3 linked regions of the Bradyrhizobium diazoefficiens genome follow. The protein of the gene in region 1 interacts with the protein of each later gene in a pairwise test. Links are inferred from orthologs where the notes say so. Each region holds a gene or a part of one and is shown in the gene's direction. Other genes may lie near its edges. The genes, in order: dnaQ, JJB99_RS04335 and dnaE.

Evidence for each region.
Region 2: the proteins of dnaQ (region 1) and JJB99_RS04335 interact in binary tests that used the Escherichia coli proteins (3 or more experiments, as listed by UniProt). The link is inferred for Bradyrhizobium diazoefficiens from one-to-one orthologs.
Region 3: the proteins of dnaQ (region 1) and dnaE interact in binary tests that used the Escherichia coli proteins (3 or more experiments, as listed by UniProt). The link is inferred for Bradyrhizobium diazoefficiens from one-to-one orthologs.

Annotation. Positions count from the first base shown.
Region 1 is NZ_CP067100.1:301,457-307,341, reverse strand. What follows is about bases 2,002-4,922. They hold dnaQ (DNA polymerase III subunit epsilon), read left to right. Parts: upstream 2,002-3,064; coding sequence 3,065-3,781; downstream 3,782-4,922. Other genes in these bases: JJB99_RS01380 (Tim44/TimA family putative adaptor protein), read left to right, coding at 4,700-4,922; secB (protein-export chaperone SecB), read right to left, coding at 3,792-4,280; coaE (dephospho-CoA kinase), read left to right, coding at 2,425-3,024; JJB99_RS01400 (Maf family nucleotide pyrophosphatase), read left to right, coding at 2,002-2,389. Also shown: protoporphyrinogen oxidase HemJ, read right to left, coding at 39-473; JJB99_RS01405 (pyruvate, water dikinase regulatory protein), read left to right, coding at 934-1,773; more of JJB99_RS01400, read left to right, coding at 1,781-2,001; more of JJB99_RS01380, read left to right, coding at 4,923-5,395; mltA (murein transglycosylase A), read left to right, coding at 5,373-5,885. UniProt on the Escherichia coli protein: DNA polymerase III is a complex, multichain enzyme responsible for most of the replicative synthesis in bacteria. The epsilon subunit contain the editing function and is a proofreading 3'-5' exonuclease.
Region 2 is NZ_CP067100.1:924,524-930,437, forward strand. Bases 963-3,912 are described here. They hold JJB99_RS04335 (DNA polymerase III subunit gamma/tau), read left to right. Parts: upstream 963-1,493; coding sequence 1,494-3,332; downstream 3,333-3,912. Other genes in these bases: JJB99_RS04325 (transporter substrate-binding domain-containing protein), read right to left, coding at 963-1,120; JJB99_RS04340 (YbaB/EbfC family nucleoid-associated protein), read left to right, coding at 3,356-3,676; recR (recombination mediator RecR), read left to right, coding at 3,678-3,912. Outside these bases: JJB99_RS04320 (amino acid ABC transporter permease), read right to left, coding at 1-51; more of JJB99_RS04325, read right to left, coding at 275-962; more of recR, read left to right, coding at 3,913-4,280; JJB99_RS04350 (hypothetical protein), read left to right, coding at 4,308-4,745; JJB99_RS04355 (AmpG family muropeptide MFS transporter), read right to left, coding at 4,871-5,914. UniProt on the Escherichia coli protein: Part of the beta sliding clamp loading complex, which hydrolyzes ATP to load the beta clamp onto primed DNA to form the DNA replication pre-initiation complex.
Region 3 is NZ_CP067100.1:3,875,494-3,882,549, forward strand. What follows is about bases 1,063-5,154. They hold dnaE (DNA polymerase III subunit alpha), read left to right. Parts: upstream 1,063-1,450; coding sequence 1,451-4,954; downstream 4,955-5,154. Also shown: JJB99_RS18370 (DUF3551 domain-containing protein), read right to left, coding at 1-9; JJB99_RS18375 (outer membrane protein), read left to right, coding at 263-982; JJB99_RS18385 (caspase family protein), read left to right, coding at 5,215-7,056. UniProt on the Escherichia coli protein: DNA polymerase III is a complex, multichain enzyme responsible for most of the replicative synthesis in bacteria. This DNA polymerase also exhibits 3' to 5' exonuclease activity. The alpha chain is the DNA polymerase catalytic subunit.

The DNA of each region.
Region 1 (5,885 bases):
GCAAGACGAAGTGCTGAGCTAAACGTCGCCCCGGCCGCCTAGAACGGCTTCACGATCACCATGATGACGATCAAAATCATCAGGACGGTCGGCACCTCATTGATAATCCGATAGAATTTCTGGCTGCGCGGGCGCTTATCGGCGGCGAAATCCTTCACCCAGCGCGAAAAAAAGCCGTGGACCGCGGACATCGCCAGAACCAGTGCCAGTTTTACGTGCAGCCAACCGAAGGTGAACCAATGGCCGGACCAGGCGAGATAGAGCCCGGCGAGCCAGGTCATGCCCATCGCCGGATTGATGATCGCCTTGAGCAGCCGGCGCTCCATGACCTTGAACGTTTCCGACTGCTTCGAGCCGACCTCGGCCTCGCAGTGATAGACGAACAGCCTCGGCAAATAGAGCATGCCCGCCATCCAGGCGATGACAGCGATCACGTGCAGCGCCTTGATCCAGAGATAGACGTCTTCGAACATGTTCTGCGCCCGGATGTCTGCCCAGCTTTGGGAACGCTGGGGATAGTAAGAACCCGTTAAGGTCTCACCCTGCACACATATCCGTCCGGTGCGCCTTCCTCAAATCTAGAATCTTAGATTCTTAAAGGTTTGAGTCTGAGTGACCGTGGATTGGACTCATGCAATGCAGTCCGCCACTTCACGCGCGCTTGTTCACATCCTTCAACATATCCCCGCCAGCCCATGCCGGCTGCGATAAGTCCGTCAGCTTCAAGGGCTTGCAGGTTTCTATCGGCAGCTTATCAAGGCGGTTGTCCGCGCAATCCCGTTTGCCCCTCGGCACGGCGCCGGACTTGTTCTGATGGGCACTGGTGTGAAGAAAATCGGCACTTGTCCCGTCCCTGGTGTCGCACATCCCTTTCCGAGGGGTTAAGGTCCACAGAAATCCACAAACCACACCGTCCTCATACAAAGAGTTTTTGTGCCGACCTCGAACAATTATTTCCATCTGCACCTCGTGTCCGACTCCACCGGCGAGACGCTGATCACCGTCGCGCGCGCCGTTGCCGCGCAGTACGCCAATGTGACCCCGGTCGAGCATGTCTATCCGTTGGTGCGCAGCCAGAAGCAGCTCGATCGCGTGCTCGACGAGATCGAGGAAGCGCCGGGCATCGTGCTGTTCACTTTGCTGGAGAAGGATCTGGTCTCCAGGCTCGAGGACAAGTGCAAGGCGATCAATGTTCCGAGCCTGTCGATCATCGGCCCGGTGATGCAGCTGTTCGAGGCCTATCTTGGCGCTGCGACCACGGGCCGCGTCGGCGCCCAGCACGTCCTTAATGCGGAATATTTCAAGCGCATCGACGCACTGAACTACACGATGATCCATGACGACGGCCAGCATGTCGAAGGGCTCGAGGAGGCCGACGTGGTGCTGGTCGGCGTGTCCCGCACATCGAAGACGCCGACGTCGATTTATCTCGCCAATCGCGGCATCCGCACCGCCAACGTGCCGTTGGTTCCCGGCATTCCGGTGCCGGCGCAACTGGAAACGCTGACGCGGCCGCTGGTGGTGAGCCTGCATGCCACGCCGGAACGCCTGATCCAGATCCGCCAGAACCGTCTGCTCTCGATGGGCGCCGATTCCGGCAGCGACACCTACACCGACAGGCAGTCGGTCACCGAGGAGGTCGCGTTTGCGCGCAAGCTGAGCGCCAAGCATGATTGGCCGCTGCTGGACGTCACGCGGCGCTCGATCGAGGAAACCGCCGCGGCGATCATGAAGCTCTACAGCGATCGCCAGCGCAACCGGCCGTCGGAATAGTTTCGCGATGGGTCTGTGGCTCGGCAAGACTGCGTTGATCCTGGCCTCGCAAAGCAGTGCGAGAAAGATGCTGCTGGCCAATGCCGGGCTTGAATTCAAGGCGGTCACGGCCGACATCGACGAGCGCGGCGTTCAGGCTGCGTCCAAGCTGTCGAACCCGCGCGAGATCGGCCTGCTGCTGGCGCGTGAGAAGGCGAAGGCGGTTTCACTCAATCATGCCGGAAGCTATGTGATCGGCGCCGACCAGACGCTGGCGCTCGGGAATCGTCTCTTCAACAAGCCCGCCGGCCACACTGAGGCGCTGGCGCAGCTGCGTGATCTCGCCGGCAACAGCCATGAGCTGAATTCCGCTGTCGCCGTGGCACGTGATGGCAAGATCGTTTTCGAGGACGTCTCGGTGGCCCGCATGACCATGCGGAAAATGACGGAGGCTGAGCTTTCGGCCTATCTCGACGCTGCCGGCGAGGCCGTCACGACCAGCGTCGGTGCCTACCAGCTCGAAGGTCTCGGCATTCACCTGTTCGAGCGCATCGAGGGCGACCATTTCACCATTCTCGGCCTGCCACTACTGCCGCTGCTTGCGTTCCTGAGGAACGAGCATCTAATTGCAGTGTAGACAATCAATATGGCTTGCAAGTTGGCTTGGCGCTGATGCGGATCCTTGGACTGACCGGCTCGATCGGGATGGGCAAATCCACCACCGCGAAACTGTTCGCGGAGGCCGGCGTGCCCGTCTACGACGCCGATGCCGCGGTCCATCAGCTCTATGAAGGCGAGGCCGCTCCGGCGATCGAGGCCGCCTTCCCCGGCACCACCGTGAACGGCAAGGTCGATCGGTCGAAGCTGTCGACACGCGTGGTGCACGATTCCGCCGCGATCAAGCAACTCGAGCAGATCGTTCACCCGATGCTCGGCGCCTCCCGGCAAAAATTCTTCGCCGACGCGGAAGCGGCCGGGGCGCCGGTCGTGGTGTTGGACATCCCGCTGCTGTTCGAGACCGGCGGCGAAAAGCGCGTCGACGCCGTCGTCGTGGTCTCGACATCGCCGGAACTTCAGCGTGAGCGGGTGCTGGCGCGGGGCACGATGGACGAGGCCAAGCTCGACGCCATCATCGCCAAGCAGACGCCGGACGCCGAGAAACGCAAGCGCGCCGATTTCGTGGTGGATACCTCGCACGGACTTGAACCGGTGCGCGCGCAAATCGCGCACATCCTGGCCGAGGTCGTTAAGATGCCGCAGCGGCGAGCCTGATTCGCCGACTTACAAGGCTTCTTGCACGGCGCCCTCAATCATGCGTGAAATCGTTCTCGACACCGAAACCACCGGCCTCGATCCGCTCCGCGGCGATCGCCTGGTCGAAATCGGCTGCGTCGAGATCTTCAACCGCATGCCGACCGGACAGACGTATCACGTCTACATCAACCCCGAGCGGGACATGCCAGCGGAAGCCTTCGCGGTGCATGGGCTGTCGGCCGAATTTCTCTCGACCAAGCCGCTGTTCCACGAGGTCGCCGACGCGTTTCTGGAATTCATCGGCGATGCGCCGCTGGTGATCCACAACGCCTCGTTCGACATCAGCTTCATCAATGCCGAGCTCGACCGCATCAAGCGCGCCGCGATCCCGCGCGAGCGGCTGGTCGACACGCTGCTGCTGGCGCGGCGCAAGCATCCCGGCGTGTCGAACCGGCTCGACGATCTCTGCTCGCGCTATGCGATCGACAACTCGCACCGCACCAAGCACGGCGCGCTGCTCGATGCCGAACTGCTGGCCGAAGTCTATGTCGATCTGGTCGGCGCGCGGCAGTCGCAGCTGTTGCTGGCTTCGGAAGGCGAAGCGATTAGAGTCAGCGCGACTGGCGATGCACCGCGGCGGCAGCGGCTGGTGCCGCTTGCGCCGCGGATTTCGGAGGCCGAGCGCGAGGCCCACAAGGCCTTTATCGCAACGCTCGGCGACAAGGCGATCTGGAACGAGTACCTCGCCGCTCCACCAGCCATTGCGGCCGGCTAGGCTCGCAGGGTTAAGCCTGGCCGGGCTGAGCGCCCTGGGCGGCCATTTGCCGCTCCATGTTCTGGCGGTAGAGGCCGACGAAGTCGACCGGATCCAGCATCAGCGGCGGGAACCCGCCGTCGCGCACCGCGGTCGCGATGATCTCGCGGGCGAACGGGAACAGCAGCCGCGGGCATTCGATCATGACCAGCGGATGCAGGTTCTCCTGCGGCACGTTGACGATGCGGAACACGCCGGCATAGGCGAGCTCGAACGAGAACATCACCTTGCCGGCGGTCTCGGCCTTGCCCTCGACCGACAGCGTCACCTCGTACTCGTGTTCGCTGAGGTTGTTGGCGCTGACGTTGATCTGGATGTTGATCTGCGGCTGCTGGCCCTGGGACTGGAGCGAGCCAGGGGCGTTCGGATTTTCGAACGAGAGGTCCTTGGTATATTGCGCCAGCACGTTGAGCTGGGGAGCCTGGGCCGCCTCGGGAGGGGTGCCGTTACCGTTGGTCATGAAAGTCTCTCCTTACCCGATTGGGGCTGAATTTCGCGGCGGTTGGCTAACATAGGGCCGCCTCGTTCCACAAGGACGAACGGTCCCGGATGGGGCATCCGGCCCGCGCCCACAACTGTGACGTTCGACCCGGCCTTCCGGCGAAATTGCGCCTTAAACGATTGAAGACGCGCGATTTCCGGGCACGATCGGGTTTCCCCTTAAGCATAAAACGCGCTACACTCTCCGCTGTGCCAAAAGGCGCCATTGGCCGGGCAAGATTTCGTGCCTACATCCCACGGACCTGACGCGGACCCAAAATGGTGATGTGGACTTGCCGTTCCCATATGGAACGGTCTACTGGCCGGATCGATTTTCCCGGCGACGGTCCTTCGGGACGCTCCTTCTAGTTCTAGCGAAGACCAGAAAGCGAATACGACGTGGACATCTACACCATCATCTTCCTGGCGCTGGCGGTCTTTATCTTTCTGAGGCTGCGCAGCGTGCTGGGGCAGCGCACGGGCAACGAGCGGCCGCCGTTCGACCGCAACGCGCTCCAGGGCGCCCAGGACAAGAACGTCGTGACCATGCCGGGCAAGGTGATCGACCAGGCGCCACTGGCGCCGGCGGCCGAGCCGGCCCCGCCTTCTGATCGCTGGAAGGGCCTGACTGAACCGGGCACCGCGCTGGCCCAGGGTCTCGATGCCATCGCCGAGAGGGATTCCACCTTCGACCCGCGCCATTTCATCTCGGGTGCCCGCGGCGCCTATGAGATGATCGTGCTGGCCTTTGCCAATGGCGATCGCCGCGCCCTGCGCGACCTCTTGTCGTCGGAGGTCTATGAGAGCTTCGATGCCGCGATCAAGGAGCGCGAGAAGAACGAGCAGAAGACCGAGACGCGCTTCGTCTCGATCGACAAGGCCGAGCTCGTCGGCGCCGAGTTGCGCGACCGTACCGCCCAGCTCACCGTGCGCTTCGTCTCGCAGATGATCTCGGCGACCCGCGACAAGACCGGCACCATCGTCGACGGCAGCGCCGACACGGTCGCCGACATCACCGACATCTGGACTTTCGCCCGCGACATCACCTCTCGCGATCCGAACTGGAAGCTGGTTGGCACCGGAAGCGCGAATTAAGACCTTTCTGAAGACCAGCGCGACGGCGCTTTGCGCAGGTGTCGTCGTGCTGTCGTCGTTTTCGCTCGGCGCCGAGGCGGCGCGGCGCCACTATCGCAGCCATCACCATCATCTCCCGCAAATGGCCGCCACTCCTGCGCGGGCCTTGCCCTATCCCCAGCTTCCGCTGCCGTTCGAGATTCCCGGTGCGCAATATCTGCCGTTGACGTGGGCCGACGTGAAGGGCTGGAGCGACGACGATCATCTCGCCGCCTACAGGACGTTCCGCGCCAGTTGCCGGTCGATCAATGCGCAGGCGGGCGCGCCTGAGCCGAAGGCGCTCGGCGGCTCGCTGAGCGAGCCGTGCAAGGTCGCCAAATCGCTCGAGCTCAGCGATGACGCGAAGGCAAAGGCGTTCTTCGAGCAGAATTTCGCGCCGCTGCGCATCTCGCGCCTGGGCGAGCCCGACGGTTTCGTTACCGGCTATTACGAGCCGGTGCTGGAGGGATCG
Region 2 (5,914 bases), 620 kb from region 1 along the record:
AAGGAAGAGCCAGCGATAGCTCCAGAGAATGCCGAAGTCCCACTGATACATACTCTTTCGGACCTCAGTCGCGTAATGGCTTGGAAAGTTCGAGCCGCGCGCTCGCTGCACCTCTCCCGCTTGCGGGAGAGGTCGGCGCGAAGCGCCGGGTGAGGGCTCTCTCCTCTTGGGGAATCTCCCTAGAGGAGACACCCTCACCCCAGCCCTCTCCCGCAAGCGGGAGAGGGAGTGGAGCGGCGCGCGCGGATCGAGACTGCCCCAAGTTTGCGATACCTTACAGCGAAACGCCCGGCGGAATGTCTGCTTCCGTCACGCCCACCAGCTCCATGTTGGTGATGATCGCATTGCGGATGAAGCCGAGGCCCTTGTTGAAGTCGATCCAGGTGTTGACGTAGTCGCGGAACGTCTTGTCGGTCTCGCGGCGGAAGCCGGCGTTCGACGTCGTCGCGAAGATCGGCGTCGGCAGCACGAACTGGCCGAGCGACGGGTTCTTCTTCAGCACGGTCAGCGACAGCATGGTGATCAGGCACTGCGCGTCGACGCGGCCGGTCTGCAGCGCGGCGGTGGCATCGTCGGCGGTCTTCAGCCGCGAGATCTGCGCCTTCGGCGTCAGGCGGCTGACGACCTGGTCGTGCGAGGAGCCCTGGTCGACCGCGATCTTGATGTCGGGCGAGTTCAGCTCGGCCCAGCTTTTCGGCTTGAAGTCCTTCTTGCAGAGAATGCCAAAGGCGTTGTTGAACACCGGCACCGAGAAATCGACCACCAGCGCGCGCTTCGGCGTCGGGTTGAGCCCGAAGAAGATATCAATCTTGTTGGACTGCAGGTCGAGTACCGAATTGCCCCAGGTGGTTTCGGTGATCTCGAGCTCGGCCTCCATGTCGTCGGCGAGCCCCTTGGCGATATCGATGTAGAAGCCTTTCCACTGGCCGCTGGAAAGATCCTTCATGTAATAGGGCGCGCCGCCGCCGACCGCGCCGATCCGCATCTTCTTGGTGCGGCGGATGCGGGCGAAGGTTGACTCGTTGGGATCGGCCGTCTGGGCCACGGCCGGAGAGGCGAGCGCGGCCGCGGTCATCGCGCCAAGTCCGACAATCGATGCGACATCACGACGTGTAACCATTGGGATCAATCGCTTTTCTGGTTGGATGGAGTTCCAGCAGCGTTCTTAGCAAGGCGGTCCCATCAGCGAAAGCACAGCCTATCGGCTGGGCAGACCCGGATTTGCCCGGATGCTGGGCAAACCCCGACGGCTTGAGCCGATACTCGCTTGCTTTCCCGCTCTTTTGGCCCCAAATAGGGACCGGGAGATTGGCGGTGGACGAGCCACTCGCCAACCGGGTCAGGTCCGGAAGGAAGCAGCCCTAACGAGGTCCGGATCGGGTCGCTCGTCAGTCTCCTACCTGTTTTTCCGAGCGAATTGCGCCGGCGGGCCTCCGCCAGCGCGCTCCTTTCCGCAAAAGCCGGCCGAGAGACATTCCATTGCGGATCGACCGATGACTGAAGCTGGCGCCCCTCCCAACTCTGATAGCGCCGGCCAGGCAACGCCCTACCGGGTTCTGGCGCGCAAATATCGCCCCTCCTCTTTTGACGATCTGATCGGCCAGGAGGCCGTGGTCCGCACCGTCTCCAATGCGTTCGAGACCGGACGGATTCCGCAGGCCTGGATTCTCACGGGTGTCCGCGGTGTCGGCAAGACCACCACGGCGCGCATCCTGGCCCGTGCGCTCAACTACGAGATGCCGGATGGTTCGGTGAAGGGGCCGACCATTCACATGCCGACCTTGGGCGTGCATTGCCAGGCCATCATGGAAAGCCGGCACATGGACGTGCTGGAGATGGACGCGGCCTCGCACACTGGCGTTGACGACGTCCGCCAGATCAATGACAGCGTGCGCTATGCTCCCGCCAGCGCCCGCTACAAGGTCTACATCATCGACGAAGTCCACATGTTGTCGACGGCGGCGTTCAACGCCTTCCTGAAGACGCTGGAGGAGCCGCCCGAGCACGCCAAGTTCGTGTTCGCGACGACCGAGATCCGCAAAGTTCCGGTCACCGTGCTGTCGCGCTGCCAGCGCTTCGACCTGCGCCGCGTCGACGCGGATGTGCTGATGAAGCACCTCGCCAATATCGCTGCGAAGGAAAGCGTCGAGATCGAGCCGGAAGCGCTCGGCATCATCGCGCGTGCCGCGGAAGGCTCCGTGCGCGACTCTCTGTCGCTGCTGGACCAGGCGATCGCGCATGCGGCCGGTGCCGTGAAGGCCGATGCGGTCAGGCAGATGCTGGGCCTCGCCGACCGCACCCGCGTCATCGACCTCTTCGATTCGCTGGCGCGCGGCGACATTGCTGCCGCGTTCAAGGAGTTCCGCGACCAGTATGACGTCGGGGCCGATCCGATCGTCGTGCTCTCGGATCTCGCCGAATTCGTCAATTTCGTCACCCGCGTCAAGATCGTGCCGGCGACCGCCGATAACGTCGCCTATGGCGAGACCGAGCGCGTGCGCGCGCGGGATTTTGCCGCGAAGATCTCGATGCGCGTGCTGTCGCGGATGTGGCAGATGCTGCTCAAGGGCATCACCGAGGTGCAAGCCGCGACGCGTCCCGCCGCAGCCGCCGAGATGGTGCTGGTGCGCATCGCCTATGTCGCTGATCTCCCGACGCCAGATGAAGCGATTCGGATGCTGGAGCAGAACGGCGGCGGCTCGCCGGTCGTGAGCGGCGGCAGCGCCGCGCGCGCCAGCGGTCCGTCCGCACCGGCGGCCTCCGCGGCGCCGGTTGCGTCTGCCGCGCCTGTTCGCATGCCGACCTCGTCACCGACTGCGTTCGGCGGCGGCGGCGCCCGGCCGCAGATGGCGGCGCCCGCGCCGGATCCGCAAAGTGCGGCACCGCAGCTGCGCATCACCAGCTTCACCCAGCTCGTCGCGCTCGCCGGGCAGAAGCGCGATCTCATGACCAAGGGCGCACTCGAAGGCGACATGCGCCTCGTCCGGTTCGAGGAGGGCCGGCTGGAGGTGGCGCTCGAGCCGAACGCCTCCAAGACCATGATCTCGGAGCTCGCCAAGAAATTCGAGCTCTGGACCGGCCGCCGCTGGACGGTGATCGTCTCCAACGAGCAGGGCCAGCCGACGCTGCGTTCGGTGAACCAGGCGGCGAAGCAGGAGCATGCACGCACCGCCGAGGCCGATCCGCGCGTGCAGGAGGTGCTGTCGCGCTTCCCGGGATCGAAGGTCGTCGAGGTCCGCAGGCTTGCCCCCGAGACGCCGGAATCCAATATTAACGCGGACTATGGCAGTGACGATCCGCCCGACGGTTCCGATACCGACGACGATCTCTGAGCCAGTTTTGAGGACAAGCACCCATGGCTGATTTTCTCGGCATGATGAAGCAGGCGGCGCAGCTGCAATCCAAGATGCAGGAGATGCAGGAGCAGCTCGCCAACGTCGAAGTCGAGGGCATCTCGGGCGGCGGTCTCGTCGCCGTGCGTATGACCGCGAAGATGGACGTGAAGGGCGTGAAGATCGATCCCTCGCTGATGAAGGCCGAAGAGCGCGAGGTGCTGGAAGATCTGCTCGTTACCGCCTTGAGCGATGCCCGCCGCAAGGCGGAGGCGGCGATGCAGGAGAAGATGCAGTCGCTCACCGGCGGGCTCGGCCTGCCGCCGGGGCTGTTCGGCCAGTAAGATGGGCGCGGTTGCAGGTCCTGAAATTGAGCGGCTGGTCCAGCTTCTGGCGCGGCTGCCGGGCCTCGGTCCGCGTTCGGCGCGGCGCGCGGCGCTGCATCTGATCAAGAAGCGCGAAGCGCTGATGATGCCCCTGTCCTCGGCCTTGCAGGTCGCGCTCGACAAGGTCGAGGTCTGCAAGACCTGCGGCAACATCGACACGCAAAATCCCTGCACCGTCTGCACCGATCCGAGGCGCGATCCCTCTATCATCGTCGTCGTCGCCGATGTCGCCGATCTCTGGGCGCTGGAGCGGGCCAACGCGACCCAGGGTCGCTATCACGTGCTGGGTGCGACCTTGTCGCCGCTCGACGGCGTCGGCCCGCAGGACCTCACCATCGATGCGCTGGTGGCGCGCGCGCATGCGGCCGAGGTGCACGAGATCATTCTGGCGCTGAATGCGACCGTCGACGGCCAGACCACGGCGCACTACATCACCGACCTGCTTCAGGACGCCAACGTAAAAGTAACCCGACTCGCGCACGGTGTGCCCGTCGGCGGCGAGCTTGATTATCTCGATGAAGGTACGCTATCGGCCGCCATGCGGCAGCGGACGCTGTTCTAGCCATCCAGACTTTACGGAACGGACGACATGACGAAACTTTTCGCCACACGATTGGCTTTGGTCGCGACGATGATAACGCTGGTGACCCCGGCCGTCTCCGCGCAACGGGACGACGAGGCGCCGCCGGCGCCCAAGCCCGGCAAGCCGATCAACAATGGCGACGTGCTTTCGGGCGAGCTGAATGCACTGAAAGTGCGTGACGTCAAGAACGGTGGCAAGCGGATCGCGACCTATCAGATCACCTCCGAGCCGCGCCGCCTGCCGGCGCCGAACGGGCTGTGCAATCTCGAGACCGGCCCTGAGACCTTCCAGCTCGTCACCTCCAGCGACGCGCAGGCCGCACAGCTGAAATCGTTCGTCGGCAAGGCGATCTCGGTCAAGGTCGATGAGGTCGCCTGCGCCAGCGATCCCGGCCAGATGAGCGAGGCCGTGGTGACGAAATGGAGTTTGATCAGGAAGCAGTAGGAGGCGCGACGGCTCTCTCGGCCGTCATTGCGGGGAGCCCTTGCGACGAAGCAATCCCAACTATTTCCGCAGCGGCAGTCTGGATTGCTTCGCTTCGCGCGCAATGACGAGGAGAGAGGCGAGTCCTACACCCTCACCGGCCCCAGCGTCTCAAAATGCCTGCGCTTCTGCAGCCACGCCAGCAGCACCAGGCTTGGGATTGCCACCAGCACGCAGATCACGAAGAACAGCGGCCAGCCGGTCGTATCCGCTACGAAGCCGGCACCCGACGACAGATACGTCCGCCCGACCGCCGCAAGCGCGGTGAGCAGCGCATATTGCGTCGCCGTGTGCAGCGGGTTCTGGCAGAGCGCCGAAAGATAGGCGACGAAGATCACGGTGCCGATGGCGCTGGTGAAATTCTCGGCGCAGATGGCGAGCGCCAGCGCCCACTGGTTGGTGCCGACCACGGCGAGCCAGGAGAAGGTCAAATTGGCCAGCGCCTGCACCACGCCGCCGATCCAGAGCGATGCGGCGAGCGAGTAGCGCCGCGCGACAAATCCGCCGGCGAAGCCGCCGATCAGCGTTGCGGCGAGGCCAACGCCTTTCACGATCGCTGCGTAGTCGTTGCGGGAAAAGCCAAGGTCGATCACGAACGGTGCCGTCATCGTGCCGGAGAAAGCATCGGTGAACTTGAACAGCACGACGAAGGCGAGCGCGGCAGCTGCGTCCTTGCGCGACAGGAATTCCGAGAAGGCGCCGATCGCGGCGTGCAGCACGCGCGTGAACGCAGTCTCCGTTTGCGTCGCGGCTTCCGCCCGGACCGATTGCTCGGGCTCGGTTGCGGTCAGCGCCGTGATCGTCCCGATCAGCACCATCGCCGCCATCACCACATAGCCCCACATCCAGGCCGACGCACGCGGGATGCCGGTGCCCTCGAAGCCCGAGACGATGAACAGTGCGCCTGCGGTCGAGACCAGCATGCCGATGCGGTAGGCCGCGACATAAGCCGCCATGCCGGCGGCCTGCTCGCTCTCGGGCAGGCTCTCGACGCGGAAGGCGTCGACCACGATGTCCTGCGTCGACGATGTCGTCGCCACCAGCAGCGCGCCGAGCGCGACGTAGAACGGCGAGCGCGCGGGATCGGTGAGCGCCAGCAGCAGGATTGCGATGATCAGCAGCAGTTGCGA
Region 3 (7,056 bases), 3.6 Mb from region 1 along the record:
TCCACGCATTTCGGTTCTCCAATCACGCGAATGTGCGCGCGACGTTGTTGCGCGCCCACGCACTGTATCTCGTGCAGAAGACATTGGAACTGCAGAAAACTCTTGTTTCAAAGGGTTTCTGGCGCGCGCTGCTAAACATCCGTTAACGCAGCAGGGGCCTTTGGCCCTGACTGTTGCGTCGAGGTTACAGCAATTCCGTCGATCACTGCTAAGACGACACCACGGCCCGGGGGCCTACTGAAGAAACTGGAACGGGAATCAAATGAACAAGAATTTGTTGCTTGCTGCTGTGAGCTTCGTCGCGCTCAGTGCGGCTGCGCCGGCTGTGGCTGCTGACCTCGCGGCGCGGCCCTACACCAAGGCTCCGCCGGCGGCGATCGCCGCGGTCTACGATTGGAGCGGCTTCTACATCGGTATCAACGGCGGCGGCGCCTCGTCGCACACCAGTTGGGATCTCGTCGGCTTCGGTCCGGAAGGTTCGCACGATGCGACCGGCGGCACCGTCGGTGGTCAGGTCGGTTATCGCATGCAGTCCGGCCAGTGGGTGTTCGGCGTGGAAGGCCAGGGCAACTGGGCCGACTTCACGGGCGACAACATCAGTGCTGTGACCGGCTTCCGCAATCGCACCAAGATCGACTCGTTCGGTCTGATCACCGGCCAGGTCGGCTACGCCTGGAACAACGTGCTCGCTTATGTGAAGGGCGGCGCGGCGGTTGTCGGCAGCAAGTATGACGTCTTCACCGCCGCTGGGGCGAGCTTCGACTCGGCGAGCGCGACCCGTTGGGGCGGCACGGTCGGTGCCGGCCTCGAAGTGGGCTTCGCGCCGAACTGGTCGGTTGGCGTCGAGTACAACCACATCTTCCTGGGCGGCAAGGACGTCACCTTCGCCAGTGGTGCCGTCGACCACATCAAGCAGGACGTCGACATGGGTCTCGTCCGCCTGAACTACAAGTTCGGCGGCCCGATGATCGGCAGGTACTGAGACTGATCGCCCCATAAGGAGCGGTCGTCGAAAAGCCCCGGCCTCGCGCCGGGGCTTTTTTATTGTTCGAATTCAGCTAGCTAACCATTCTCTCGCGGGATGGTTCAGATGGCTTGACTCCTGAGAACGAAATGAGAACAATGTTCTTCATACGTTCTAGCAAGGGAGCGAGACCATGTTCAGGATTTTCGTGGAAGAAGCCGCCGCACTGGCGTCGATCACGCTGTTCGTCGGGATGATCGCGATCTGGGCGCAGGTGATTCCACAGCTGTAGTCAGCCGTGCCCCTCTAGTCCCCCTTTGGCGCCGCGTTGGGGAAAAGCGGGATGAGGCCGCCGATTGGCGGCTGCGGCGTGGACTCTGACGCGGCGAGCCCCCACCATTGTGGGGCGAGTCGGCCGGGCGAGTGCAGGATGCCTCCGGTGCGGACGACCGCCCCATCTCATCTGCAAGAGGCCGTCACGCGACCATGCCGAGCGCCGGATTTGTCCACCTTCACGTTCACTCGGCCTATTCGCTGCTCAAGGGCTCGATCAAGATCGCCAAGCTCGCCGAGCTCGCGAAGAAAGACCACCAGCCGGCCTTAGCGCTGACCGACACCGACAATCTGTTCGGCGCGCTGGAATTCTCCGACAAGATGGCGGGCTCCGGCATCCAGCCGATCGTCGGCTGCGAGCTCGCGATCGATTTCGGCGACCAGGATCCGACCGCGCGCAATGCGATGGGCCCCTCGCGCGTGGTGCTGCTGGCGGCGCAGGAGCGCGGCTATCGCAGCCTGATGCGGCTGAACTCGCGCGCGTTCCTCGAATCGCCGGACAGCCATGCGCCGTTCATCAAATTCGATTGGCTCGAGAACGAGACCGAAGGCCTGATCGCGCTCACCGGCGGCCCCGACGGACCGATCTCGCTGGCGCTGGCCGGCGGCTATGCCGAACTCGCCGCCGCGCGCTGCGAGCGTCTGGCCGGGCTGTTCGGCGACCGGTTCTACATCGAATTGCAGCGCCACAATATCGACAAGGAGCGGCGCATCGAGAGCGGGCTGATCGACATCGCCTACGCAAAAGGCCTGCCGCTGGTCGCGACCAACGAGCCGTATTTCGCCTCGACCGATGATTACGAGGCCCATGATGCGCTCTTATGCATCGCCGGCGGCCGGCTGATCGCCGAGACCGATCGCGTGCAGCTCACCCCCGATCACCGCTTCAAGACCCGCGCCGAGATGGCGGTGCTGTTCGCCGACATTCCGGAGGCGCTGGCTTCCACGGTCGAGATCGCCGAGCGCTGCTCGTTCCGCCCGATGACGCGCAAGCCGATCCTGCCGTTCTTCACCGTCGGCGCGGCCGGCAGCTCCGATGCGGCCGCGGTCGAGGCGGCCGAGCTGAAGCGGCAGGCAGAGGAGGGGCTCGCCAACCGCCTGCGCGTGCACGGCCTGTCGCAGGGCACGACGGAGGAAACCTACGCCAAGCGGCTGGCTTTCGAGCTCGACGTCATTACCCGCATGAAATATGCGGGCTACTTCCTAATCGTGTCCGACTTCATCAAATGGGCGAAGTCGCAAGGAATCCCGGTCGGGCCGGGCCGCGGCTCCGGCGCCGGCTCGCTGGTCGCCTGGGCGCTGACCATCACCGACCTCGACCCGATCAAGTTCGGCCTGCTGTTCGAGCGCTTCCTCAATCCCGAACGCGTCTCGATGCCGGACTTCGACATCGACTTCTGCCAGGACCGCCGCGGCGAGGTGATCAGTTACGTGCAGCAGCGCTACGGCCGCGACCAGGTCGCGCAGATCATCACGTTCGGCACGCTGCAGGCGCGCGGCGTGCTGCGCGACGTCGGCCGGGTGCTGCAGATGCCCTACGGCCAGGTCGACAAGCTGACCAAACTCGTGCCGCAGAATCCGGCCGCGCCGGTGACGCTGGCGGCTGCGATCGAGAGCGAGCCGAAGCTTCAGGCGTTCCGTGACGAAGACCCGGTGGTCGCGCGCGCCTTCGACATCGCACAGCGCCTCGAAGGCCTGACCCGGCACGCCTCGACCCATGCCGCCGGCATCGTGATCGGCGATCGCCCGCTAAGCGAGCTGGTGCCGCTCTACCGCGATCCCAAATCCGACATGCCGGTGACCCAGTTCAACATGAAATGGGTGGAGCCGGCGGGCCTCGTCAAGTTCGACTTCCTCGGCCTGAAGACGCTGACCGTGCTCGACGTCGCGTGCAAACTGCTCAAGCCGCGCGGCATCGATGTCGATCTCGCCACGCTGCCGATCGACGATGCCGAAAGCTACCAGATGCTGGCACGCGGCGAGGTGGTTGGCGTGTTCCAGGTTGAAAGCCAGGGCATGCGGCGCGCATTGGTCGACATGCGTCCCGACCGCTTCGAGGACATCATCGCGCTGGTCGCGCTGTATCGCCCGGGTCCGATGGCGAACATCCCGACCTATTGTGCGCGCAAGCACGGCGACGAGGAGCCGGAATATCTGCACCCCGTGCTGGAGCCGATCCTGAAGGAGACCTTCGGCGTCATCATCTACCAGGAACAGGTGATGCAGATCGCGCAGGTGATGTCGGGCTATTCGCTCGGCGACGCCGACCTCTTGCGCCGCGCCATGGGCAAGAAGATCCGCGCCGAGATGGAGAAGCAGCGCGAGATCTTCGTCGCCGGTGCGGTCAAGAACGGCGTGCCGAAGGGCCAGGCCGAGACCATCTTCGAATTGCTGGCGAAGTTCGCCGACTACGGCTTCAACAAGAGCCACGCGGCGGCCTATGCGCTGGTGTCCTACCACACCGCCTACATGAAGGCGCATTACCCGGTCGAGTTCATCGCGGCGTCGATGACGCTCGATCTGAACAACACCGACAAGCTCTCCGAATTCCGCTCCGAGGCGCAGCGCCTCGGCATCAAGGTCGAGCCGCCGAACATCAACCGCTCGGGGGCGACCTTCGAGGTCGGCGACAAGGTCATCTATTACGCGCTCGCCGCGCTCAAGGGCGTCGGCATTCAGGCGATCGAGCAGATCATCGAGGAGCGCACCAAGCGGGGGCTGTTCACCTCGCTCGCCGACTTCGCCGCGCGGGTGTCGCCGCGCGCGATCAACAAGCGCATCATCGAGAGCTTAGCTGCGGCCGGCGCCTTCGACACGCTGGAGCCGAACCGCGCGCGCGTCTTCGCCGGCGCGGATGCGATCCTCGCCGCCTGCCAGCGCGCGCACGAAGCCGCGACCATCGGCCAGAACGACATGTTCGGCAGCTCGGCCGATGCGCCGACCATCATGCTGCCGCAGATCGAGCCATGGCTGCCGGCCGAAAAGCTCCGCCGCGAATACGACGCGATCGGCTTCTTCCTGTCGGGCCATCCACTCGACGACTACGCCACCGTGCTGAAGCGCCTGCGGGTGCAGAGCTGGGCCGAGTTCTCGCGTGCGGTGAAGACCGGCGCCACAGCTGGCAAGGTCGCCGCCACCGTGGTGTCGCGCATGGAGCGCCGCACCAAGACCGGCAACAAAATGGGCATCATGGGGCTCTCCGATCCCACGGGCCACTTCGAGGCGGTGCTGTTCTCGGAAGGCCTGGCGCAATACCGCGACGTGCTGGAGCCGGGCGCGGCCGTGCTGCTGCAGCTCGGTGCCGAGCTGCAGGGCGAAGACGTCCGCGCCCGCGTGCTGCATGCCGAGCCGCTCGACGATGCCGCCGCCAAGACGCAGAAGGGCCTGCGCATCTTCCTGCGCGACACCAAACCGCTGGACTCGATTGCCAAGCGGCTCGCCGGCCCCGAGATGGCGGCCACCAATGGTGCCGCGCCGAAAGTCGGCAGCCCCGGCCTCGCGCCGCGCTCCAATGGCGACGGCGAGGTCTCGCTGGTGATGATGCTCGATCTCGAGACCGAGGTCGAGATGAAGCTGCCCGGGCGCTTCAAGGTCTCGCCGCAGATCGCCGGTGCCATCAAGGCGGTCGCTGGCGTCGTGGACGTGCAGCAGCTGTAACGTCATCTTCTGCCGGGTTCTTTGCAGGCCCCGAGGCGCGGCGACCCTGCGCAAATTGGAGAGGGGCAGCGGCGGCTGTTTTGCCGGTACGAGGCTGACATGGAGCTGACGCCGGCCGGAAAGCCGGCCATGGCATCGCCTCAATCCAAGCTCTTCCTTAGCCAAGCCTTTTCGTCATTCAGGGCTTTCGTTCAATTGCCATTCAGCTGGCTGCGTGTCTGATGCGCGCTGGCACCTCAACGACAAAGCGGGCACAAGCCATGCGTGGGACGCTCAAGATCTTCATCTGCCTTCTCCTGCCGATCGTGGTTCTTGCCGCGGGCGCGCCGGATCAGGCGCGTGCGCAGCAGCAGGAAAAGCGCATCGCGCTCGTGGTCGGCAACGGCGCTTACGCCAAGTCGCCTTTGGCGACCACCGCGAACGATGCCGGCTTGATTGCGCAGACGCTGCAGGCGGCGGGCTTCGACGTCGTCGGCGCCCGCGATCTCGACGGTGACACGCTGCGCAAGAGCTTTCGCGACTTCATCCAGAAGGCGCAGGCTTCCGGACCCGGCACCGTCGCGATGATCTATCTGTCCGGCTATGGCGTGCAGCTGGCCGGCGAGAACTATTTCATCCCGGTCGATACCAACATCAGCCGCGACACCGACATCCCGACCGAGGCGCTGCGCATCAGCGACTATGCCCGCCAGCTTGCCGCCATCCCGCTCAAGGCCAACATCATCGTGCTCGACGCAGCGCGCGCGCAGCCCTTCATCGAGGGCGGCCAGCAGCCGATCGCGAGCGGGCTCGCTCTGGTCGAGCCCGATCCGAACATGCTGATCGCCTTCAACGCAGCGCCGGGTACGGTCGCGCCCGAAGAGCCGGGGCCCTATGGCATCTATGCACAATCGCTCGCCGAGATGATCCGCACCGGCGGGCTGTCGCTGCCGGAGGTGTTCGACCGCGTCCGCCTGCGCGTCAACGAGGCCTCCAAGGGGGCGCAGGTACCGTGGGACGAGCAGAAGATATCGGCGCAGTTCTCATTCTTCGAGCGCGGGCCCGACGCGCCGCCGCCGGCGGCCGCGCCCGACCAGGTCGCGGCGATCCGCGCCAAGCCGATCCGCGATCTCGGCGTGCAGGACGCCTATGCCGCCGCGCTCGCGCGCGACACGCTGCCGGCCTACGAGGAGTTTCTCGCGGCCTATCCCGGCGATCCACTTGCGAAGCGCGTGATGGCGATTGTGGCGGCGCGCCGTGAGGCGATCACCTGGCGGCGGACCTATCGCGCCGACACGCCGGATGCCTACTGGTCCTATCTGCGCCGTTATCCGCGCGGGCCGCATGCGGGCGATGCACGACGACGTCTTGCGATCCTGACGGCGCCGCTCGAGCCGCCGCCGACGTTCGCGATGATGGACTATGACGTGCCGCCCCCGCCACCGGAGGAGATCGTCTACGTCGATCGTCCCGTGCTGTATTTCAGCGATCCCGTGTTCGACTTCGTGCCGCCGCCGCCGCCGCCGGTCTATTTCTGCCCGCCGCCGCCGCCGGACTTTGTCGTATTGCCGCCGCCGCTGCCCGTGGTCGGGCTGTTCGTGCTGCCGCAGCCGGTGTTCGTGCCGATCCCGGCGTTCTACAGCCCGCCGGTCTATGTCGCACCGCCGCCGAACAACATCATCTTCAACAACATCCACAACACCACCGTCATCAATACCGTGATCAACCAGGCACCGGCCCCGCCGCCGGCCGGGAATATCGCCGCCGCCACGGTCGTCGCGGCGAATGGAGCTGGCCGCGCCGGCGCGCTGACGCCGGTGCCCGCCGCCGTCAAGCAGCAGGCGATGACGATCCAGACCAACCCCGGTCGGCAGCTCACGCCAAGCCAGGCGGCGTTCGTCAGCAATCCCACGGCCAAGCCGGCCGCGATAATGGCGAAGCCGGTCACCACGACGCCGACTGCGGTCACTCCCACCGCGGCGCCGCCAGCCGGCCATGCGCTTCCGGGCTTCCAGAACACGCCGGCTGCACCGGCGGGTGCGGCAGGAACTGCGCCGAACCGGCTGGCGCCGACCACGTCGACGGCACCTGCCAATGGTCAGCCGCAGGGTCGTCCCAATACC